2 regions of the Cupriavidus sp. FW216-B1 genome follow, and region 1 is predicted to be linked to the other one. Evidence: riboswitches for the same ligand, from Rfam matches in the RefSeq annotation. Region 1 holds a riboswitch; the other holds the start of a gene.
The links. Region 1 has a riboswitch for cobalamin ahead of AC3WXD_RS05240 (TonB-dependent receptor). Riboswitches for the same ligand answer to the same signal wherever they lie in the genome.
Positions count from the first base shown of each region.

Region 2: linked by a shared signal. The riboswitch ahead of AC3WXD_RS30060 (TonB-dependent receptor plug domain-containing protein) and the one ahead of AC3WXD_RS05240 (TonB-dependent receptor) in region 1 are both predicted to bind cobalamin.

Region 1 is NZ_JBYTEL010000001.1:1,206,210-1,214,728, forward strand. Features, by position in the region: gene AC3WXD_RS05225 (GlxA family transcriptional regulator) at 59-1,018, shown strand; gene AC3WXD_RS05230 (DUF2501 domain-containing protein) at 1,076-1,552, shown strand; gene AC3WXD_RS05235 (methyl-accepting chemotaxis protein) at 1,580-3,133, opposite strand; cobalamin riboswitch at 3,422-3,679, shown strand; gene AC3WXD_RS05240 (TonB-dependent receptor) at 3,802-6,051, shown strand; gene AC3WXD_RS05245 (PepSY domain-containing protein) at 6,059-7,579, shown strand; gene AC3WXD_RS05250 (HoxN/HupN/NixA family nickel/cobalt transporter) at 7,613-8,519, shown strand, end outside.
Region 2 is NZ_JBYTEL010000023.1:79,890-88,408, reverse strand. Features, by position in the region: gene AC3WXD_RS30100 (XdhC family protein) at 1-1,004, shown strand, start outside; gene AC3WXD_RS30095 (nucleotidyltransferase family protein) at 1,001-1,666, shown strand; gene AC3WXD_RS30090 (SIMPL domain-containing protein) at 1,626-2,327, opposite strand; gene AC3WXD_RS30085 (sulfite exporter TauE/SafE family protein) at 2,439-3,266, opposite strand; gene AC3WXD_RS30080 (EVE domain-containing protein) at 3,391-3,885, opposite strand; RNA gene ssrS (6S RNA) at 4,190-4,401, opposite strand; gene AC3WXD_RS30070 (cell division protein ZapA) at 4,731-5,072, opposite strand; gene AC3WXD_RS30065 (hypothetical protein) at 5,069-5,392, opposite strand; cobalamin riboswitch at 5,611-5,857, shown strand; gene AC3WXD_RS30060 (TonB-dependent receptor plug domain-containing protein) at 6,054-7,973, shown strand; gene AC3WXD_RS30055 (FecCD family ABC transporter permease) at 7,986-8,519, shown strand, end outside.

The DNA of each region.
Region 1 (8,519 bases):
CAATCTGCCACGCTGCGTAAAAAACCTGCCATGCCAGGCGACCTTCCTCCGAAACCCGATGAAACGGATCTACTTCGTGGTGCCGCCCAGCGTGCACGTGCTGGACCTGGCCGGGCCGCTGCAACTGTTCGGCGCGCTCGGCGAACTGGGACTGGGCACGGTCGAGTGCATCTGCGCGGGGCCGGAGCGCGAGCTGCGCAGCTTCCAGGGGCTGGCGCTGAACGCGCTGCGGCCCCTGCCGGCGAAGCTGGCGCGCGGCGACACCGTGATCGTGGCCGGCTGCAAGCTCGCGCCCGACGCCCCGCTCGCGCCCGGCAACCGCGTGCTCGTGCGCTGGCTGCAAGAGGTGGCGCGCCCGCGCCTGGGCGACATCACGCTGGCCAGCGTCTGCACCGGCGCGTGGCTGCTGGCCGCCGCCGGGCTGCTCGACGGGCGCCACTGCACCACGCACCACGACTACCTGGAGCGGCTGCAGCAGCGCTACCCCGCCGCGCGCGTGCTGGCCAACCGCCTGCTGGTCGACGACGGCGGGCTGGTCACATCGGCCGGCGTCACCGCCGGCATCGATCTCGCGCTGCACCTGATCGCGCGGGACTTCGGCGCGCCCGCGGCGATCCGCGTGGCGCGCGACAACGTGGTGCCGTTCCGGCGCCTGAGCCAGGACCCGGCGCTCGACGCGCAGTTGCGCTACCGCGGCCACGACCACGCGGTGATCCACGCGGTGCAGGATTTCCTCACGGCCCGGCCGGACTACGCGCTGCCCTACGAGGCGCTGGCCGCCCGCTTCGCGCTGAGCTACCGTCAACTCGCGCGGCTGTTCCGGCAGCAATGCGGCGTGACGCTCAAGCAGTACCAGCAGCAGTTGCGCATCGCGCTGGCGCGGCGGCTGCTCAGGGAAAGCGACTGGCCGGTGGAACAGGTGGCCGCGCGGTGCGGCTTCGCCAGCCCGCACGCATTCCGCGCGGCGTGGCGGCTCGAAGAGCCGATGACGCCTTCCGCGTGGCGCGTCACACCCTGAACCCGGCGAGGCGCTATATTGGAAGCTCGCTTTTGATCCACCAGAAAGGAGCATCGCATGAAAGCCAGCTTTAGCCGCCTCGCCGCCGTATCGATCCTGACCGCCGCCCTGTTGCCGGCGGCGGCCCACGCGCAACTCGGCGACCTGCTCAAGGGCGCCACGCAAGGCAACGGCTCGGGCGGCGGCAGCGGCGGCCTGGGAGGGCTGGCCGGCAGCCTGGGCGGCGGGGGCGGCGGCATGCCCTCGCTGCAATCGCTGAGCTCGGGCAGCACCGGCAACGTGGCCGGCGTGCTGGAGTTCTGCGTCAAGAACAACTACCTGGGCGGCGGCAGCGGCGCCGCCTCGGTCAAGGACAAGCTGCTGGGCAAGCTCGGCGGCGCGCCGGCGTCCGACCCCGGCTACAGCGAAGGCGCCAAGGGCATCCTCAGCAGCGCCGAGGGCGGCAAGCTCGACCTCAGCGGCGGCGGCCTCAAGGAGCAGATCACCAGGCAGGTCTGCGACAAGATCCTGGCACAGGGCAAGTCGCTGCTCTAGCCACCGCCGCCGCCATCGCGGCGCGCTTCAGGCCGCCAGGCGGAAGGCGGACACCGCCTGGTGCAGCGCGCCGGCCTGGTCTTCCAGCGAGGCCGCGGCCGCGCTGGCCTGCTCCACCAGCGCCGCGTTCTGCTGCGTCATCTGGTCCATCTGCGAGACCGCGCGGTTGACCTCCTCGATGCCGGTGCGCTGCTCGGCCGTGGCCGAGGCGATGCCGTCCATGATGGCGGTCACGCGGCCCACCGCGCTGACGATCTCGGCCATCGTCTGGCCGGCCTGCTCGACCAGCGCCGAGCCGCTGTCGACCTGCCCCGTCGATTCCACGATCAGGGTCTTGATCTCCTTGGCCGCGCTCGCGCTGCGCTGCGCGAGGTTGCGCACCTCGCCGGCCACCACGGCGAAGCCGCGGCCCTGCTCGCCGGCGCGCGCGGCTTCCACCGCGGCGTTGAGCGCCAGGATATTGGTCTGGAAGGCGATGCCGTCGATCACGCCGATGATGTCGTTGATCTTGCGCGAGCTGGCGGTGATGCCGCGCATCTTGTCCACCACCTCGCTCACCACGCTGCCGCCCTGCTGCGCGATCTGCGCGGCGTCGGCCACGTACTGGCTGGCCTCGGCGGCGTTGTCGGCGTTCTGGCGCACGGTGGCGGTGAGCTGCTCCATGCTGGCGGCGGTCTGTTGCAGCGAGGCGGCCTGCTGCTCGGTGCGGCCCGACAGGTCGGAGTTGCCGGCGGCGATCTGCTGCGCCGCGGCGCTGATGGAATCGGCCGCCTGCTGGATGCCCCCCACGGTGCCGGCGAGCTGGTCGCGCATATGGCCGATCGCGTACATCAGGCTGGCGCGGTCGTCCGGCGCGGTGCCGGCGCGCACGGTCAGGTCGCCGGAGGCCATGCGCAGGGCCAGCGCGGCCGCGTCGGCGGGCTCGCCGCCCACCGATTTCTGGATGCTGCGGATCACCAGCGTGGCCACGCCGGAGATCACGATGCCGAGCAGCACCAGCAGGCCGACCGACTGATACAGCGACGAGCGGAACTGGGCCTCCACGTCATCCATGTAGGTGCCCGCCACCAGATCCCAGTTCCACGGCTTGTAGCGCGCCACGTAGCCGATCTTGGGGCTGGGCTGGTCGCTGCCCGGCTTGGGCCACCAGTAGTCCAGGTGCCCGGCGCCCTCGGGCGAGGCGCCGCGCGCGGCGATCTCGACGTAGAGCGCCTTGCCCTTCGCGTCCTTGAAATCGATCATGTTCTTGCCGTTGAGCTTGGCGTTGATCGGGTGCATCACCAGCACCGAATCGGCGCCCACGATGGTGATGTAGCCATCCTTGCCGTAGCGCTGCGCGGCGATGCGGGCGGTGGCCTGGGCCTTGGCCTCGGCTTCGCTCATCTTGCCCTGGCGCGCCAGCTCCGCGTAGTCGCGCACCAGCGAGAGCGACATGTCGACCACGTTGGCCAGCTCGCCGCGGCGGTCGGCCATCTGCAGCTGCCGGGTCTGGAAGGCGTGCATCACGGTCAGCAGCAGCAGGCCGAGCCAGGCCAGCACAAGGGGAATCCACAGCTTTTTTCGCAGGGTCAGGTGGTTCATGACGAGGTTCGCGTTATCGGGACGGGCACCGGCCATGCAAAAGGCAGGCGGTGTTCCCCCGGATATCGGAGCACGCCCTGCCTTCTTTAGCGCCGCATGCGGTATTCCCGCGCGCGGTGCCGGAAACACCAAAAAGATGCCGGACGATGCCTCGCGATGACGACACGATTCATCATGTCGGCGCAATGCGCCGGCTTCGCGGCGCAGCCACGCCGGGTAAAAACTACCGCCCCGGATCACTTAAATCCCGTTACAATCCGCCTCGCACCCGCGCTGCTTTTGCAACCGGGTTGCAAAAGGATCGAAGGTGCCCCGCCCGCGTTGCGCGGTCAGGGGTTAAACGGGAAACAGGTGCGCCGCCCCGCCGCGGCAAGTCCTGTGCTGCCCCCGCAACGGTCAGCAGGTAGAAAGGTGCCACGCCGCGCCCCACAAGCAGCGGCAGCCACTGCGCGCAACCACGCGCGGGAAGGCGGCACCCCGGACGCGCCCACCCGGCAGCGCATCCCCCTGCGAGCCCGGATACCGGCCTTGCGACCCATCACAGCGGCTGCGGACGGGCACCGCGCGTGAGGCCGCCGGGCATGCGCCCGGCGCCGGCGCGCGCGCGTCCGTGGCTGGTTCGTTCATTGCCGCGGGCGGGGTCGCCCGCGGCCAACGATGGAAAGTCCATGTCCGCGCGCCACCGCCTTGCCCGCCGCCTGCTGCCCGCCTCCGGCCGGCTCCGCTTCATCCCCATCCGCCGCACGCTGGCGCGCCAGTGCGCGCTGGCCCTGTCGCTGGGCGCCTTTGCCGGTGCCGGCGCGGACGCCGCACGCGCCGCCGACGACACCGAGGCCGGCCGCCCGCCGGCGCGCCCGGCGCAGAAAGAGGCCGCGGCGCTGCCGCCGGTGGTGGTCAGCGGCGCCGCGCTGCCGCCGGGCCTGTCGCTGTCGGAACCCGCCAGCACCGGCAGCCGCCTGGGGCTGACGCCGCTCGAGACCCCGGCCAGCATCGAGGTGCTGTCCGGCGAGACCATCCGCGAGCGCGGCGACCAGCGCGTGAGCGACGCGGTGTCGCGCGCCACCGGCATCACCGCCGCCGGCGCGCCCGGCAACGGCGGCACGGCGCTTGCCGCGCGCGGCTTCTCGGGCCAGGGCTCGGTCATGCAGCTGTACGACGGCACGCGCCTGTACGTGGCGGCCGGCACCGTCACCTTCCCGTTTGATACGTGGTCGGTGGACCGCATCGAGGTGCTGCGCGGCGCGGCCTCCGTGATGTACGGCGAGGGCGCCATCGGCGGCGTGGTCAACGTGATCCCGAAAAAGCCGCTGCGCGGCCCCATCACCAACGAGCTGCAGCTCACCGGCGGCACGCAGCGCACCGCGCGCGCGGCCTTCGACAGCGGCGGCGCGGTCAACGAGAACCTGTCCTACCGCTTCAACGTCAACTACGGCCGCTCCGCCGGCTGGGTGGACCGCGGCGAATCGCGCGACGTGGACGTGTCCGCCGCGGTGCGGCTCGACGTCTCGCCGGCATTCAACCTCACGCTGTCCTACGACGACGGCGACCAGCACCCGATGCGCTACCTGGGCACGCCGCTGGTCAACGGCAGCCTGGATACCGCGCTGCGCACGAAGAACTACAACGTGGGCGACAGCACCATCACCTACCGCGACCGCTGGACCCGGCTGGCCGCCGAATGGCAGCCCAACGAGCGCGTGGCCGTGCGCAACCAGTTCTATTACCTCACCAGCCAGCGCCACTGGCGCGACTCGGAGTCCTACACCTACCTGCCCGCCACCGGGCAGGTGCGCCGCACCGACTACCTGGAGATCCTGCACGACCAGGAGCAGATCGGCGACCGCGCCGACCTGAAGGTCGACGGCCAGCTGTTCGGCCTGGCCAACACGGTCACGGCGGGCTTCGACGTCAACCGCATCAACTTCACCCACAGCAACAACTCGCCCTATGGCGGCGCCTCCACCGTCGGCGCGTACCAGTTCGACCCGGGCCAGTTCTTCAGCCCGCCGGGCGTGGTCACTTCGCCGCGCTACCGCACCCACACCACCCAGGCCGCCCTGTTCGGCGAGGACCGCCTCAAGCTCACGCGGCAATGGTCGGTGATCGGCGGCGTGCGCTTCGACCATGCCCAGCTCGAGCGCGGCAACCTGCTGACCGGCGACGACTGGACCCGCACCTTCAACAACGCCACCTGGCGCGCGGGCACGGTCTACGAGTTCACGCCATCGCTGTCGGTCTACGCGCAGTACGCCACCGCCACCGATCCGCTCGGCGCGCTGATCACCACCTCGGACGCGCAGAAGGACTTCCGGCTCGCCACCGGCCGGCAGATCGAGGCCGGCGTCAAGCAGGCGTTCTGGAACAGGCGCGGCGAATGGACCTTCGCCGCCTACCAGATCGTCAAGAAGAACCTGCTCACGCGCGACGCCAGCAACCCGGCGCTGTCGGTGCAGGTGGGCGAGCAGTCCTCGCGCGGGCTGGAAGCGTCGCTCAGCATCGAGCTGACGCGCGGCCTGCGCGTGGATGCCAACGGCACCGTGCTGCGCGCCCGCTACGACGACTTCGCCGAAAGCGTCAACGGCGCGCTGGTCTCGCGCAACGGCAACGTGCCGACCGGCGTGCCGCAGCAGGCCGCCAACCTGTGGCTGACCTGGGCCTTCGCGCCGCAGTGGCAGGCGGGCGGCGGCCTGCGCTACGTGGGCCGGCGCTATACCGACAACGCCAACACCGCGGCCATGCCTTCGTACACGGTGGTGGATGCCGCGCTGCAGTGGCGTGTGTCGCGCCAGACCGCGCTGGCGCTGCGCGTCTACAACCTGTTCAACCGCGACTACGCCGAGACCTCCGGCAACAGCGGCGGACAGTGGCTGCTGGGCCGCCCGCGCGCGGCCGAGCTGTCGGCCAACTTCTATTTCTAGCCCGGCCGTGGCGCGCCCTTCCCTGTCCTGGCCGGAACGCTGCTGGCGCTGCGCGCGCCGCTGGCTCTACCTGGTGCACCGCTGGGCCGGGATCGCCGGCTGCCTGCTGATCGCCATGTGGTTCCTGTCCGGGCTGGTCATGATGTATGTGGCGTTCCCCGCGCTGACCGACAGCGAGCGCCACGCCGGCCTGCCGCCGCTGGACCTGCCGGCGGTGCGCGTCACGCCCGCCGCGGCCCTGGCCGGCGCGGGGCTGGACCGCTTCCCGCGCAGCCTGCGCCTGGAGATGATGGGCGCGCTGCCGGTCTACCGCATGGTCGACTGGCGCGGCCAGCCGCATACGGTCTCGGCGCGCGACGGCACGCGCATCGAACAGGTGGACGCCGCCGCCGCGCGCGACATCGCCGCGCGCTTCGCCGGCGCGCCCGGCGCGCGCTGGGCCGAGACCGCCGCGCGCGACCAGTGGACCGTGCCCAACGGCCTGAACGCCTGGCGCCCGCTGCACCGCATCGCGCTCGGCGACGCCGCCGGCACCGAGCTGTACGTGTCCGCGCGCACCGGCGAAGTCATGCGCGACACGAACCGCGCCGAGCGTTTCTGGAACTGGCTGGGCGCCGTGCCGCACTGGCTGTATTTCACACCGGTGCGCGCCGACCCGCCGCTGTGGCGCCAGGTGGTGCTGTGGACCTCCGGCGTGTGCGTCGCCGTGGCGGCGAGCGGCATCTGGATCGGCTGGCTGCGGCTGCGCGTGCGCCGCCGCTTCGCGCACGGCAGCGCGGGCGGCACCTCGCCCTACCACGGCTGGATGGCCTGGCACCACGTCGCCGGGCTCGGCGGCGCGCTGTTCCTGCTGGCGTGGCTGGCGAGCGGCTGGCTCTCGGTCAATCCCAACCAGTGGTTCCCCGCGCGCAACTTCGACCAGGCCGCGCTGGAGCGCTACGCGGGACAGACGCTGCCGCGCTTCCCCGAGCTCGACGGCGATGCGCTGGCGGCGCGGCTGGACGGCATGGCCGCGCCGCGCGAGATCCGCATGGTCTGGCAGGCGGGACTGCCGCTGCTGCTGGCGGCGGGCGCGAGCGGAGACAGCCGCGCCGTGCGCGCCGACGGCGGCCATACGCCCGCGCCGGACGACGCGGCGCTGACCGCCGCCGCGACCAGCCTCGTGCCCGGTGCCCGCGTCGCCGGCAGCGAACGGCTCACGCAGCCCGATGCCTACTGGTATGGCCATCACCAGCCGCGCCGGCTGCCGGTGCTGCGCGTGCGCTTCGACGATGCCGCCGCCACCTGGGCCTACCTCGACCCGGCCAGCGGCAGCCTGCTCGGCCGCAGCGACCGCAGCCGGCGCGCCTACCGCTGGCTGTTCAACGCCGCGCATAGCTGGGACCTCGGCTGGCTGCTGCAACACCGCCCGGCGTGGGACATTGCCATGTGGGCACTGTCCATCGCCGGGCTCGTCATCTCCGTCAGCGGCGTGGTGATAGGCTGGCGGCGCCTGTTCCGCCCGCGCCTGCGCCCGCGCCGCTCCTGAAAACCGCCGTCCACCCGATACGTCCACCGCCCCATGCTCCGCTTCCTCGCCAGCATCTTCAACGACCAGCACGACAACGTGCGCCGCAAGACCATCGCCTTGTACGCCTTGCTGATCGCCGCCAACGTGGGCGCCTGGATCTGGGCGCTGGCCGCGTTCCGCGACCATCCCATGCTGCTGGCCTCGGCCGTGCTGGCCTACACGCTCGGCCTGCGCCACGCGGTGGACGCCGACCACATCGCCGCCATCGACAACGTCACGCGCAAGCTGATGCAGGAAGGCAAGCGCCCGGTCACGGTCGGCTTCTTCTTCTCGCTCGGGCACTCCACCGTGGTCACGCTGATGTCGGTCGGCATCGCCATCGCCGCGGCGGCGCTGCAGACGCGCTTCGCCGACATGAAGGCCGTGGGCGGCATGATCGGCACCAGCGTCTCGGCGCTGTTCCTGTTCCTGCTGGCCTTCTTCAACCTGCTGATCCTGATCTCGGTGTGGCGCGCGTTCCGCGCGGTTAGGCGCGGCGAGCCGCTCAGGGAGCAGGACCTGGACCTGCTGCTCAACAACCGTGGCTTCCTCGCGCGCCTCTTCCGCCCGCTGTTCCGCCTCGCCAGCCGCAGCTGGCACCTGTTCCCGATGGGCCTGCTGTTCGGCCTGGGCTTCGACACCGCCACCGAGGTGGCGCTGTTCGGCCTGTCCGCGGCCGAGGCCGCCAAGGGCGTGCCGTTCTGGACCATCATGGTGTTCCCGGCGCTGTTCACCGCGGGCATGTCGCTGGTGGACACCACCGACGGCATCCTGATGCTGGGCGCCTACGGCTGGGCCTTCACCAAGCCGATCCGCAAGCTCTACTACAACATGACCATCACGCTGGTCTCGGTGGTGGTGGCGGTGGTGATCGGCGGCATCGAGGCGCTCGGCCTGATCGCCGACAAGCTCGGCCTGG
Region 2 (8,519 bases), on a different contig from region 1:
ACGCGCTGCGCCCGTTCGCGGTGATCACCGTGATCCGCGCGCAGCCGCCCACCTCGGCCTGGGTGGGCGCGCAGGCGCTGCTGGAAGAGGACGGCGCGCTGCACGGCTGGGTCGGCGGCGGCTGTTCGCGCGCCATCGTGATCCAGGCCGCGCTGGAGGCGATCCGCACCGGCGCCCCCAAGCTGCTGCGCATCAGCAACGCGCCCGCGGCGGCGGAGGCCGGCATCGAGATGCACGCCATGCCGTGCGCGAGCAACGGCACGCTGGAGCTGTTCATCCAGCCGACCCTGCCGCCGCCGGTGGCGCTGGTGCTGGGCGCCACGCCGACCGCGCTGGAAGCCTGCGTGCTGGCGCAGCGCATGGGCTTCGCCGTGGTGGCCGCGGCCGGCATGACGGTGCCGCTGGCGGCGCTGGGCCTGCGCCAGGTGGTGGCGGGCTATGACCCGGCCGCGCTCGCCGCGCTGGCGCCGCGGCTGGTGCTGGTGGCCACCCAGGGCGACGGCGACGAGGACGCGCTGGAAGCGGCGCTGCGCGGCCCGGCCGCGGCGGTGCTGCTGGTGGCGAGCCAGCGCAAGGCGCGGACGCTGCGCGAGGCCATGCAGCGGCGCGGCATCGCGCCGCAGCGGCTGGCCGCGCTGCATGCGCCGGCCGGCCCGCACATCCACGCGCGCACGCCGCAGGAGATCGCGCTCGGCGCGGTGGCCGGGCTGGTGGCGCTGCGCCGGCAGATGGAGGAAGAACAGGCCGCGCAGGCGCCCGCGCAGAGCGGCGAGGCGCTGCCGGCGATGCTGCCGTGCGAATCGATGGCACCGGCTCCCGCTGCCACCGCCGCGCGCTACGTCAATCCGGTGTGCGGCATGGCGGTCGACATCGCGTCGGCCAGGCACGTGGTCGAGCATGGCGGGCAGCGCGTGTATTTCTGCTGCGACGGCTGCAAGGTGGAGTTCGAGCGCGACCCGGACAAATACCTGCCGGCCGCGCGCGGCGCGCGCAAGGCCACATGAGCGCGCCGGCGGACGCGGCGTTGCCGGCCTTCTCGGCGGTGGTGCTGGCCGCGGGCATGTCGTCGCGCATGGGCGGGCCGCACAAGCTGCTGCTGCCGCTGGACGGCGAGCCGGCGGTGCGGCGCACGGTGCGCGCGCTGCTGGCGGCGCGGCCGCGGGAGATCGTGGTGGTGACGGGGTACAAGGGCCGCGAGGTGATCGGCGCGCTCGACGGCCTGCCGGTCGCTTTCCAGCCGAACCCGCGCTACGAGGAGGGGCAGATGACTTCGGTGGCCGCCGGCGTGGCGGCGCTGCGCATGCCGTGCCGCGTGGTGCTGGTGTGCCTGGCCGACCAAGTCCTGCTGGAGGCGGCCGACTACCTGGAGCTGGTGCGCGCGTTCGCGGCGATGCCGCGCGGCGCGATCGTGGTGCCCATGCACGCGGGGCAGCGCGGCAACCCGGTGGCGTTCTCGGCGAGCTACGCCGCGGAGGTCGTGGCCGGGCACGTGAATCCGGGCTGCCGCAGGCTGATCGCCGAGCACCCGGACGAGGTCTTCGTCCACGAGGCCGGCCACGACCGCTTCACCACCGACATGGATACGCCGGAAGACTACGCGCGCATCGCCGCGCGCGTGGCGCGGCTCACTTCAGCATCTGCACCGAGCCGTTCACCGTCACCGTGACCTGGGCCTTGCCGCCCTCGACCGGCACCGGCGCCGCATCCGACATCATGGCCTTGGCCGCGTACATGCGCGGCATCGGCTGCACCGCGCCGATCTCGCTGACCTGCACTTCGCGGATCGCGTAGCTGCTGTAGCCGAACAGCTTGGTGGTGGTGTCGGCCTTGGCGCGGAACGAGGCCACGGCCTGCTCGGCCAGCCTGGCCTCGGTGGCCTGGCGCGTTTCGCGCGAGAGCGAGAAGGCGATGTTCTGCACCTGCATCTGGCTGGCAAGCTGGCCGGCGAGCTTCGAGACCGCGGCGAAGTCGCGCGATTGCAGGATCACCTCGGCGCGCCCGCGCCAGGTGCTGATGCGGCCGTTGCGGTCGGTGGACGGGTTGATCGTGAAGCCGCCCGATTCCGCCTGCACGCCGGCCGTGCGCCGGGCCTGCGCGATGACCTGCTGCGCCTTGGCGGACAGCGCGGACGAGATCGCGCCGGGCTCGGCGCCTTCCTGCTCGGCGGCCAGGGTCAGGTGGACCACGTCGGTGGGCACGTCGGTGGCGGCCTGGGCCGACAGCGACAGCACGCCGGCGGGCGCGGGATCGCGGGCCGGGGCACCGCCCTGGGCCGAGGCGATCATGGCGGTGGTGCCGAGCAGCGTGGCGGCAAGCAGTTTTTTCATGGTGTTCTCCCGTTTCTGGCAATGCGTATTCTGACGCACCCGCGGCGCGATCGTTCCACGATGCGGGATCGACCTTGTATCCACTTGTATCCGCCCACTTGTATCTGCCCGCTAGAGCGCCTGGAGCGCGAACGCGTGCCACGCCTTCCACAGCATGTAGGCCGACAGGCAGAACAGCAGGCAGGCGAAGACCTTCTTCAGCTGCGCCACGTCCAGGCGGTGCGCGGTGCGCGCGCCCAGCGGCGCGGTCAGCACGCTGGCCAGCGCGATCACCGCCAGCGCGGGCAGGTAGATGTAGCCGAGCGAGCCGGCCGGCAGCCCCGCCACGCCGAAGCCGCTCCACACGTAGCCGATCACGCTGGCTACCGCGATCGGGAAGCCGAGCGCGGCCGAGGTGGCCACGGCGTTGTGGATCGGCACGTTGCACCAGGTCATGAACGGCACCGAGATGAAGCCGCCGCCGGCGCCCACCAGGCTGGACAGGAAGCCGATCACGCCGCCCGCGCCGAGCATGCCCGGCGTGGCCGGCAACTGGCGGTGCGGCGCGGGCTTGCGGTTGCGCAGCATCTGCCAGGCCGAGAAGCCGACGAACACCGAGAACAGCAGCGACAGCCAGCCGGTCTTGAGCGCGGCGAAGACCTTGCCGCCGCCGAGCAGGCCGCCGGCCAGGATGCCGGGCGCCAGCGCGAGCACCAGCTTCCAGCGCACCATGCCGTGCAGGTGGTGGGCGCGCACCGAGGACAGCGAGGTAAACAGGATGGTCGCCATCGAGGTGGCGATCGCCATGTGGACGATGGCCTCGTGCGGGAAATCCAGGTAGGTGAACAGCAGCGTGAGGAAGGGCACCATCAGCATGCCGCCGCCCACGCCGAGCAGGCCGGCGCAGAAGCCGGTAAAGGCGCCGAGCAGCAACAGCCCGGGAATCAGGGAGACATGCATGGAACGAGGCCGGCCTTGTGGATGTCGTTGGCGCCGATGCGCCGGGGAGGGCGGACGCGGCGCGCGCCGCGCGGGGGCAGCCGACCGGCCGATCAGCCGGTCAGCCGGTCAGCCGATCAAGCGGTCAGCCCATCAGCCGCGTGGTGATGAAGCGCCATTCGGCCGGCGTCACCGGCGTGATGGACAGGCGATTGCCCCGCCGCAGCACCACCATGTCGGCCAGTTCCTCGTGCGCGCGCAGATCGGCCAGCGAGATCAGCGGGCCCTTGCCGACGTAGCGCACGTCGACCAGCACCCAGCGCGGCGCGTCGGGCCTGGAGGCGTCGTCGTAATACTCGCTCTCGGGATCGAACTGGGTGGGATCAGGGTAGGGCTGCGAGCCGACCTCGGCCAGGCCGGCGATGCCGGGCTGCGGGCACGACGAGTGATAGAACAGCACGCCGTCGCCGATGCGCATGGCGTCGCGCATGAAGTTGCGCGCCTGGTAGTTGCGCACGCCGGTCCAGGGCAGCGTGCCGCGCCTGGCGAGGTCGTCGATGCTGGCCTCGTTCGGCTCCGATTTCATCAGCCAGTACTGGCGGGCCCGGTCGGCGGCATTGGCTTGCGAGGTGCGGCTCATTGGCGGGTTGGCTCACGGCGGAGTGGCGTTGGCGACAGCGCTATGGTGCAGCAAGCCCGGCCAAAAGAAAACCGTGTATGCCAATCGTGCGGCAGTCGCGCAGCAGCCGTGCGCCAGCCGTGCGCGGCTCGCGCGGCCGGGTGCGCCGCGCGGGCGCGAAGCGTGAAAAATGCGAAAAACGCGAGGAAATGCGGGGAGGCGCGAGGAACCGGCAGGCATCGCCAGGGCCGCGCAAAAAGAGGCCGCGCAAAAAAAACGAGCGCAAAAAAAAGGCGGTGGTTTCAAACCACCGCCTTCTCTCGTTGGGGTCCCCGCCTCGGCCGCTGGATCGGCATCCTGAACCCAAGTGAGGTTCAGAGTGGCTGCGGAAGCCGCATTTTGGGTACATCACTGACTCAGGGAGTCCCGACTGCGAACTTTGAATCAAGCGACGCGCTCGCCCACACGGCATTGTCCCGCACCAACAAATGCTTATCGGTTCAAGGAATATGATCCTGACGAACCAGGCAGGGAAACTGTCAAACGTCTGACTTTGTTGCCGTAGGACCAATCGCTTCCGCAGGCTGTCAGACGTTTGCCGTTTCTAACTTGGATGGGATGAAAACGGCGGTCAGGCACGATAACCCGACCTTTGGTGTCGCGACTATGTGGCTTGGCGCGACTTGGCTCCACTATACACCGCCGGGCATTTCATACCAAGCCCGCCGTGCCGGGCCGTTACATTTTGCCGACGCGCGCGGCACCTCGGGCACATCGCGGTCATTGCGGTGTCACAACTGTGCCGTGCGGGGCACCGCGCCGCGGCCGGCCGCGCGCGGTCCTGCCCGGTCCGCGCCCGGCCCCGTTCAGCCGCGGGAAATGGGCGCGCCGGTGCCGACATGGGCGTACTGGCGCAGCGCCTCGTCGGCGCGCTCGTTGAGCTCGCGGATGCGCGCGCGCACGGCGTCCACCGGAATCGCGCCGTCTTCCTGCTGCTTGCGCTTGAGCGAGAGCAGGTCCGAGGCGATGCTGATGGCCGCCATCACCGCCACGCGCTCCACGCCCTTGGCGGAGACGCCGCTCTTGAGGCGGGTCATCTGGTCGTCTACCAGGGCCACCGCTTCCAGCAGCGCGGCTTCGTTGTCCGGCGCGATGGCGAAGCGGTAGGACTGGCCGGCGATGCTGACTTCGACTTGCTTGTTGCTCATGCGTTTTCTCCGGGTGCCTTGGTGAGGGCGCTGTCCGCGGCCTGCGCGGCGCCGTCGCCGAGCAGGTCGAGCTGGCGGGCGTCGCTGGCGGTGGGGAGCTTGTCGAGGATCGACTGGATGCGCAACTGCGCTTCCTCGATCTTGATATTGAGCAGCTCCCGGTCGGCGGCCATCGCCTCGCGGTCGCCGCGCAGCTGGCTGGCCTCGGCCTGCAGGCGTTCGATCTCCTCGCGCAGGCGCTGGTTCTCCGCTGCCAGGGTGTCGGCGTGATGCAGCACGCGCCCGATCTTGGCGGCGAGTTGTTCGAGTTCGGTGAGCATAGAGCCTGTCATATCCGGGTTTCGGGTTCTGGGATTTTAGCCCAAGCGCTCCGCGCGCAGCCGTGGAAAGCAGCCCGGTGTGACCGGGCCAGCGCGCCGAAGTTGCATGCAACGTCGCCCAACGGGCGCCGCGGTGGCATTTCCCGCCTGCTTCCATGCATTTTCGCGCGGCCCGGGGCGGTGCGCGGGGCGTCATTGACGCTCGCGGTGAAACTGCCTACACTCGCGCACGTTCCAGGTGCTCGCAATCCTGTTCACTACAGGGTTGCAGTTCAACGGGAAACAGGGAGCCAGCCGCCGCCGCCAGGGCGCGTGCCGGGCCAACCTGTGCTGCCCCCGCAACGGTAAGCGACCGCGATCGGAAATATCGCAAGGCCGACCCATCAGCCACTGAACCGCAAGGTCCGGGAAGGCGGTCGGACTGGTGTCGCCAGCCCGGATACCGGCCTGAACGAGAGTGCGCCGCCTTCCGCAGGATGCGTGGCGCGCTTCGTCGCCAGACGGTCCGCGGGGGAACGGACCAGGCTGCTCTCTCCCTCTTCGCACCATGCGTTCATCGTCTTCCCGGCATCGCCGGCCGGCATCGCCGGCGCTTCGCCAGTCTGTTCCCGTTCTCGTTGCCGCGCGCGCGCGCCGGCCATTGTTCGCCGGCCTGCTTGCCGTGCTCGCCGCCGGCGCGCACGGCCTGGCCCAGGCCCAGCCGGCGCCCGACAGCGAACCCGCGCCGCAGCCGGCCGCGCAGCCTGCCGTTGCGCAACCGGTCGCACAACCCGCCGCGCAATCTGCCACGCAACCGGCCACGCAACCGGCCACGCAACCCGCCGCCACGCCGCTGGCCCCGGTGGTGGTGACGGCCACGCGCACCGCGCAGGCGCTGACCGAGGCGCTGCCGCACACCACCGTGGTCACGCAGCAGGACATCGTCAACTCGCAGGCGCCCGACCTGCGCACGCTGCTGCGCTCGCAGGCCGGCGTGGAATTCGCCGCCAACGGCGGCATGGGCGCCAACACCACGCTGTTCATGCGCGGCGCCAACGGCAACCAGACCCTGATCCTGATCGACGGCGTGCGCGTGTCGTCGGCCAGCAGCGGCACGGCGCAGCTGGCCAACATCCTGCCCGACCAGATCGACCACATCGAGGTGGTGCGCGGCAACGTGTCGGCGCTGTACGGCTCGGACGCCATCGGCGGCGTGGTGCAGATCTTCACCAAGACCGGCGCGGGCAAGCCGCCCGCGGCCAACGCGCAGATCGAGTACGGCAGCAACAACACGCGCCAGGCCACGGTGGGCTACGGCGGCCAGGTCGGCGACACCTCGTTCAACCTTACCGGCTCGATCTTCAAGACCGACGGTTTCTCCGCCGTCAACCCGCAGCAGCAGCCCAAGGCCAATCCCAACGACAACCCCTACGACAACAAGAGCGTGTCGGGCCAGGTCAAGCACCGCTTCACCAGCGACTGGGACGCGGGCGTCACGGCCTATTACTCCAAGAGCAAGCTGTCCTACGACAGTACCTCGGGCAAGCCGACCGACGTCTGGTGGATGGACAGCGAGCTCTACACCGTATCGGGTTTCGTCAACGGCAAGCTGGGCCGGGACTGGAGCACGCATTTCAAGGTGGCGCAGAGCGAGGACCGCAGCACCACGACCAGGAACGGCCTGTTCGACAGCCGCTTCAACACGCGCAACCGCCAGTACACCTGGCAGAACGAATACGCGCTGGCGCCCACGCACACGCTGCTGTTCGGTGCCGAGTACGCGCAGCAGGAGCTCGATTCGAGCTCCTACGCCACGCCGGTGCGCAATATCGCCTCGGTGTTCGCCGGCTACGACGGCCGCCTGGGCAAGCACCAGCTGCAGCTCAACGTGCGCAACGACCACTACTCGGACTTCGGCAGCCAGGCCAGCTACTTCGCGGGCTACGGCTACAACCTGACCGAGGCGTTCAAGCTGATCGCCAACGCCAGCAACGCCTTCCGCGCGCCCACCTTCAACGAGCTGTACTACCCCGGCTACGGCCAGCCCGGCATCCAGCCCGAGCGCGCCCGCTCGGTCGAGCTCGGCGCGCAGTACAGCACCGACGGCGCCGGCCTGCTGCGCGTGACCGCGTTCGAGACCCGCTACGACAACCTGATCGTCTCGGCGCTGCAGCCCAATGGCCTGTACCTGGCGCAGAATGTCGCCGAAGCCAAGGTGCAGGGCGTCGAGGCCTCGTGGCGCGCGCGCCTGCTGGGCACCGACGTGGGCGCCAGCGTGACCTTCCAGAACCCGCTCGACGAGCAGAACAACACCCAGTTGCTGCGCCGCGCGCGCCGCCACGCCGCCTTCGACGTGGGCCGCCAGTTCGGCGACTTCCGCCTCGGCGGCGAGTGGGTCATTTCGTCGGCGCGCCTGGACAGCGGCTCGCGCACGCTGGGCGGATACGGTATCGTCAACCTCAACGCCCGCTACAACATCGACAAGCAATGGTTCATCGCCGCCCGCGTGGAAAACCTGTTCGACAAGAACTACCAGCTCGCCTATCCCTACAACACGCAGGGGCGCGCCGGCTTTGTCACGCTGGGCTGGCGCCAGCGTTGACGGCGGCCTGAGATGCGCCGCGCGCTGGCCGTCTGGCTGATGCTCGCCGCCGCCGGCGCGGCGGTGTTCGTGCTGTCGCTGGCGGTGGGCAGCGTGCCGCTGAGCGCGGCGCAGGTGTGGCACGCGCTGGCCGGCGGCGGCGCCGACACCGCCGACACCGCCAGCGCCATCGTGCGCGAGCTGCGCCTGCCGCGCGCGGCCGCGGCCTTCGCCTGCGGCGGCCTGCTGGCGCTGACCGGCGCGCTGATGCAGGTGCTGCTGCGCAACCCGCTGGCCGAGCCCTACGTGCTGGGCGTCTCGGGCGGCGCGGCCACCGGCGCGCTCGGCGCCATGCTGATGATGTGGCCGCTGTGGACCGTGCAGGCCGGCGCCGCCGGCGGCGCGCTGTTCTCGATGCTGCTGGTGGCCACGCTGGCGCGGCGCGACCTGCTGCATCCGCAGGTGCAGGGCGGCCACCACGAGGCCGGCTCGCGCCTGCTGCTGACCGGCGTGATCCTGGCCGCGGGCTGGGGCGCGCTGATCACGCTGATCCTGAGCGTGGCGCCC